Regions from separate parts of the Paenibacillus glucanolyticus genome, predicted to be linked through region 2. Evidence: a T-box and tRNA genes for the amino acid it is inferred to sense, from the RefSeq annotation. Region 2 holds a T-box; the other holds one or more tRNA genes.
The links. A T-box is a leader RNA that pairs with one kind of tRNA and senses whether it is charged. The one in region 2 lies ahead of WDY75_RS23710 (valine--tRNA ligase), so its partner is inferred to be a tRNA-Val.
Positions count from the first base shown of each region.

Region 1 (3,414 bases), 430 kb from region 2:
TATTAGGGATTGCTCGTTCGTCATACTATCGCTGGAAAGGACCCCTTATTACAAAACGAGAAGATCTACTTACCGAGGAGATTCGTTAATTTTGCACCCGGCATAAATTCCTCGAAAGATTACTGCGCTGCTTCGAAAGGGCAATCCATCAATCACAAACGAGTACAGCGAATTATGCAACGTTGAGGGATTATAGTGTCGAGTCAGGACTAAGAAACGCAAGCCAACAGGACAGCCGACACATATAGCGGAACATCAGTTAAAACGTCAATTTGAGGCCAATGCGCCGATGCAAAAACTCGTAACGGGTATCACTTACTTGCCGTTTGGAGGAAAAACGTTGTATCTGTCGAGCATTTTGGACTTGTTTAACGGGGAGATCGTGGCGTACAGTATAGCAGACAAACAAGACACAGCATTTGTTTTAGATACGCTGAATCAGCTGCCTCTCACAAAAGATTCCATGCTCCACAGCGATCAAGGCAGCGTCTATACGTCACAAGCATATCAAGAGGCGGTGAAAGGAAAAGGCATTACCATGAGCATGTCCCGTAAGGGTACGCCCGCTGATAATGCCTCTACCGAATCGTTTCATTCCACGCTAAAGTCTGAAACGTTCTATCTCGAAGGATTAACCTGCAACGACGGCCATCGTTGAACAGACCGTTCGAGACTACATTTACTACTATAACTCAATTCGTATTCAGACGAAATTAAATAACCCGTCGCCGGTGGATTACCGACGACTGGCTGCTTAACTTGAAAGGTGTTTTGATCCCTGTCTCATAAACGGGGGGCAGTCCCCAGTCCCTTATTATCCTGAGCAGCTTTCTTTTTCGCTTCTTTAACCAAGATCTCTGCAATTGTATTGTGTAGGTCAGCTACTGGTGTTTAATTTTCACGGTTTAACAGCTATGATCTCGATCAGCCCATAGAACCCTCCATAACATCATACAGTTCTTCATTCTCAGGAAAGTTCCAACTCGGAGACTTAGCTCTCATAAAACTTTCTACATCCAGCCATTAGTTCCACATCCTCTCCTTTAAAACAAACCATTTCACCTAGCCTGCAAAATATATCGGTACTGTGATTCATTTTTTACATGTACTGTTGATTTAATAGCATGCGACGACTTCTGAATAAAGGAAGTCCGGGTCCTTCTGGGTTCTCAAATGGACTGCGGGTGTGGACGACCACGATCTAGCTCCAGATTTTGATTTTAAAAGTTACTTTCCCTTTCGCTTCGATATAATCGAAGAAGAATGATAGGATGATTAAATACCTAGAGAGAAGACTAACCGATCTGCAGCAGTATGTTAACCGGGAGATTGAAATGATATTAGATGATATCAAGCGAATGGAGTGGAGAGAAGAGGTTCATAAGTCACAAGTGAGTAATTTCAAATTAACACAGGTAAGCGATGATCCTTGGAGGGATCCCCCGAGATTTTAACGCCTGCTGATATTCAAAAGGTTCTTGATATTGGAATTAATCAGACCTACAATTTGATCAAAGAAAATCGATTTCATCATGTACGTGTAGGTCGCAAAATGTTGGTACCGAAGAAATCATTTATCGATTGGTTAGAGGGCGTGACCCATCGATAAGGGGGAGTATTGTTGTAGTTATTCGCGGCACCAAAAAATGATTAAATACACTTTACTTGAATAAAGGGCACCAATTGATACTTTTGCCTAATGGGAGGAAGATGATAAAAAGAAAAAAGTCCTTACAGTGTAAGGACTCTCGGTTATGATCTGTAGTGGGCTCGAACCACTGACCCCTACCCTGTCAAGATAGTGCTCTCCCAGCTGAGCTAACAGATCATGAAATATTTAAAAAGGTAATTCATATATTACCAGCAGACATTATGGCTGTCAATGGTTTTCTCGTTATAAAAAATCATGTTCCGGTTCACACTACATAGAGCATGATTTTTCCATTAGAGGAGCGTGAATGGCATGAGAGGTCGGAAATCCCATCGTTTCAAACAAGCAGGGCTGCTTCTTTCATTCATCGTAATATCTACTCTCGGGAGCGGGTGCAGTATCCCGGAGAGAACGTCGGTGCAGCTTGAGCCGCTGCATGCTCCGGCAGCACCTGTGCTGCTTGATGTTTACAGCCGTTCTGTTGAGCAGGATGTATACTCCAAACCGGGAAGTGGGTCACTGGAGCCGGTATCCCCGATGGATTCGGAGGATACGTTACACGATCTGAATCCGTAACAAGCTGTAAGGACGACCCGTGCTGGATCGAATTCCGCGAACGGTCCGTACTCTTGCTCGATCAACGAGCAGAGCAAACCGCCGGCTGGCAGGCTGGCGGTTTGTCGTATAACGGCCGATGCTATTCCTCATCCCATTTGCGGGAATACCCTTTTTTAATCGCCCAAAAGACGGGGTAGATGATCAGGACGGCTATGATAATCGCCCAAAATATCGTAGCTCCCATGCCCATAGAGGCAACGCTCCTTTCAAGAAGACAGTAGCTTCTACTATACAGGAAAACGAATATTTTGTATAATATCTCGACCTGCAGAAATCACAAGAAATTGATTCTACATAAAAGAGGTGTTGAAATGGCAGCAGAAATCATAAATGTATCAACCGAAGAGCAATTGCAGCAGGCGCTGGATATTCGCAAGGACGTGTTCGTGCTGGAGCAGAAGGTGCCCATTGACTTGGAGATCGATGACTACGACAACCTGGAATCGGATGCGCATCATGTGCTGATCAAGTCCGAAGGGCAGTTTGCGGCAACGGGCCGCATCACGTATTACAATAAAGATTCCGCCAAAATGCAGCGCATTGCGGTTCGCAAGCCTTTTCGTTCCAAAGGGATTGGCCGGGTACTGATGATGGCGCTGGAAACGCAGGCGCGTGAATTGAAGCTGCAGTATTCCATCCTGGATGCTCAAGTGCAGGCAGAGCCATTTTACCGCAAGCTGGGTTATGAGACGATATCGGACGAGCCGTTTGATGATGCCGGCATTCCCCATGTCCGTATGAAAAAGGAACTGTAGACGGTTTCGGTTTAATTATACGAAAATGCCGAACATCCAAATTGGTTATATAGAAAAAAAAAGACCCCGAGTTGAACTCGAGGTCTTTTTTTTTGTTGATTAAAACGTCGGCAGATTGTCCAGGTTGTTGCTGGGATCGCCATCCGCATTGGAACGAAGGTGTTCGTCGCCGTCACGTCCACGGAAGACGTTCAGGTTCTTGATCTCTTTATTTTTGACCATGTGTTGAGCTGTTTTGTAGTCAACGACAGTTCCGTTATCCAGCTTAAGTTCGATGATGTCGCCGTCGCCATTTTTGCGTACGCCTACGACTTCTTGTTGACCATTGTCCATATCATATCGCCTCCCGAGTTTAGTATTCCCGGGAAGCCTTACAATCTATGCATGATA
Region 1 is NZ_CP147845.1:4,611,563-4,614,976, reverse strand. Features, by position in the region: partial or broken gene WDY75_RS21705 (IS3 family transposase) at 1-758, shown strand, start outside; gene WDY75_RS21700 (hypothetical protein) at 1,272-1,454, shown strand; gene WDY75_RS21695 (helix-turn-helix domain-containing protein) at 1,430-1,609, shown strand; tRNA gene WDY75_RS21690 (tRNA-Val) at 1,756-1,828, opposite strand; gene WDY75_RS21685 (hypothetical protein) at 1,964-2,227, shown strand; gene WDY75_RS21680 (GNAT family N-acetyltransferase) at 2,581-3,024, shown strand; gene WDY75_RS21675 (DUF3892 domain-containing protein) at 3,124-3,357, opposite strand.
Region 1: it encodes a tRNA-Val, which carries the amino acid that the T-box ahead of WDY75_RS23710 (valine--tRNA ligase) is inferred to sense. The anticodon was not compared.

Region 2 (3,414 bases):
AAGATTTGCCGGGAATCGAAGAATTGGAAGAGGCGGAGTTGATCCCGCACATTCAGGTGATCAGCCAGCAGGATCAGGCCACACTTCGGGGGCATCTGCTTCTCGCAGGCCTGTATAAAGGTGACACTGAAGCAGGAGAAACCGAGCCGCTCGAGCACTGGATTCCGGTCGAGATCACGGTTCCGCTGAACCGGGTATCTTCTTTGGATGACATCGCAGTTGAGATTGAGAATTTTGATGTAGATTTGCTATCCAAGCGCAGCTTGAATATTACAGGGGTTCTTTCTCTCAAAGGAATTCAGGCGGCGGCACCGGGTTCCCGGGATCAGGTATGGGCCAATGAGGAATTCACAGTGGTACATGCTCCTGAAACGCCTAATTTCTATTCGAACGGCGAGCAGCAGTTTACTGCCAATCCGTATGAGCAGCTGCAAGGCGGAGGAGCTGGTGAAGATACAAATTCGGCTTCACCTCCCTATTTTAACGAAACTCAGCCAAGGGCCAACGTGTCGGGGACGGATGCGCGCACACAGCAGTATTTAGCATCCTGGGCGGAGTATGAGAATCAAATTCAGGATGCGGAAGAGCCAGCTGGCGCTGAAGGCTTCTCCAGTGATCAGGAAGCCCGGGACACCGTCGAATATGCCTTACATAATGAGACGGAAACGATCCCTCAGGCAGCTGAGCCTGAGCCGTCTATTCCAAGTGTATGGCAATTCGAGCGGGTAACGCCTCAGCCGGAGACGGTTCAGGAAGAACCGGCAGCAGATTTCCCAGGCATTGTTGAACGCAAAGGCGAAGAGGTGGAAGCCGTACCGGTGCTGGAATCATCGGAAACGGAAGAAGCTCAGCCTGTTTTTGCCGAGGGGGCAGAGGCTTCAGAGGATATAGCCGAGGAAATCTCCGCTAAACCCGAGGAGGTCACGACGAAGCCGGAGCTGAAAGTTGCCTTCAGTACAAAGAACAGCACCACAAGTACTTCGGGCGTAGGTTTCTCTTCATTGCTTCAATCGAGCAGAACGGTGCAGGATCAGGACCAAGCCGCTCGGGACGAGGAAGAAGAAGCCGAAGAGCTGGTGGAGTCCGCTGCGTCCGAGGATGTGGAGTGGAAAAGTCTCTTCCTTGGCAACCGACATGAGGAAACTCCATTCCGCAAGGTACGGATGTGCATTGTTCAGCGTGAGGAGACACTCGATCTGATTGCGGAGCGCTATCAACTGACGCCGCGGGAACTTTTGTTATACAACCGCATGTCTGAACAGAATGTCGAAGAAGGCCAGGTCTTATACATTCCCCAGTAATCGAGGGGGTTCATCGTACAAGAAGAAAGCGGGTCAAGGTGGGAAATCCTTGGTCTGCTTTTTGTTTTACAGAAACAAGGATGGAAGCAAATGAGGGAGCTAACACGGAAGTATTTTCAGTAAGTCATAATATTTGGATTGGACAGGTATGATGTTTAAATTCTTCGGAAACACTCGAAATATTGACTATATGCAACAACCACGGTATATTTGAATAGTATATGTACAGGTATTCCAAAAGCTAGAACAACGTTGAACGGGAAGAGTAGGAAGGTATGGCCTTCAGAGAGCGGAATTGCTACCCAGCGCTGTGAGATTCCGCAGGAACCAGCTTGCCGAAGTCGCCCCGGAGTTGCGGACTTGAGTTAGAGTAGGGATCGTTTACTACCCTGGTTAGGGTTCGCCGGCCGCAGCCGTTATCTGCGTAAAGTGTCGTGCTTGACGCTCCTTCATGTTCTTCACGGGAGGACAACGGTTGATAAACAATCGTAAGCACGAAACAAAGGTGGTACCGCGAGAGAACAGTCTTTCGTCCTTTGAGGACGAGGGGCTTTTTTTGTTTCATGCCAAAAATGCTATCATGGGCCGCTTCTCAAGGCTAAAACATTTCTGGTTGGCAAAACTGATTAACAGTGACGGAGGTACGAAAATATGGATCAAAAACAAAACCAATCCCAGTTAGAAATGCCAACGACGTATGATCCGAAGGCAGCCGAGCAAAAATGGTATCCGTACTGGAAGGAAGGCGGCTTCTTTGAAGCTGGCAAACGTCCGGACGCGGAGCCTTACACGATTGTGATTCCTCCTCCTAACGTTACGGGAATGCTTCATATCGGCCATGCTCTTGACTTCACGCTGCAGGATATTCTCATTCGCGTGAAGCGGATGCAGGGATATGATGCGCTCTGGCTGCCTGGTTCTGACCATGCGGGCATTGCAACTCAAACGAAGGTGGAGCAGAAGCTTCGCGAGGAAGGTGTTACCCGTTACGATCTGGGACGTGAGAAGTTCCTGGAGAAGGTATGGGAATGGAAGGATCTGTACGCGAATACGATCCGGGATCAATGGTCCAAGATCGGCCTGTCGCTGGATTATTCCAGAGAGCGTTTCACGCTGGACGAAGGTTTGTCGGAAGCGGTTCGCGAGGTGTTTGTTAAGCTCTATGACAAAGGCCTTATCTACCGCGGCAAACGTATCATTAACTGGGATCCGGCCGCGCGTACGGCATTGTCCGATATTGAGGTGGAGTACAAAGAGGTCAATGGACATTTGTACCATTTGCAATATCCACTAAAAGACGGCAGCGGCTTCATTACCGTAGCTACGACTCGTCCAGAGACGATGCTCGGTGATACAGCGGTAGCTGTTCATCCGAAAGACGAGCGGTATAAAGACATGATTGGCAAAACGCTGGTACTGCCGATTGTCGGCCGGGAAATCCCGGTTATTGCCGATGAGTATGTGGAGAAGGATTTTGGCAGCGGAGCCGTTAAAATTACGCCTTCGCATGATCCGAACGATTTTGAGATGGGACAGCGACATAACCTGCCGCAAATTACGGTGATGGATGAGTCCGGTACGATGAACGAGTTTGCCGGCAAGTACCAAGGTCTTGACCGCAGCGAATGCCGCAAGCAAATCGTGAATGACATGAAGGAATCGGGTGTATTGCTTCGAGTTGAAGATCACGTGCATCAGGTTGGTCACAGTGAAAGAACCGGCGCGGTGGTTGAGCCTTACCTGTCCACGCAATGGTTTGTTAACATGCAGCCGCTGGCACAGGCAGCCGTAGAGGCGCAGAAATCCGGCAAGGGCGTTAACTTTGTGCCTGACCGGTTTGAGCGAACCTACCTGCACTGGATGGAGAATGTACGCGACTGGTGTATCTCTCGTCAATTATGGTGGGGCCACCGGATCCCGGCATGGTATTCCGAGTCCACCGGTGAAGTGGTTGTTGCCATGAATGAAGAGGAAGCGCGTGCGAAGCTTGGCAAGGATGATCTGAGACAGGATGAGGATGTGCTGGATACCTGGTTCAGCTCGGCGCTCTGGCCGTTCTCGACCATGGGCTGGCCGGATCTGGACAGCGAGGATTTTAAACGTTATTATCCGA
Region 2 is NZ_CP147845.1:5,038,766-5,042,179, reverse strand. Features, by position in the region: gene WDY75_RS23715 (LysM peptidoglycan-binding domain-containing protein) at 1-1,301, shown strand, start outside; T-box leader at 1,545-1,841, shown strand; gene WDY75_RS23710 (valine--tRNA ligase) at 1,953-3,414, shown strand, end outside.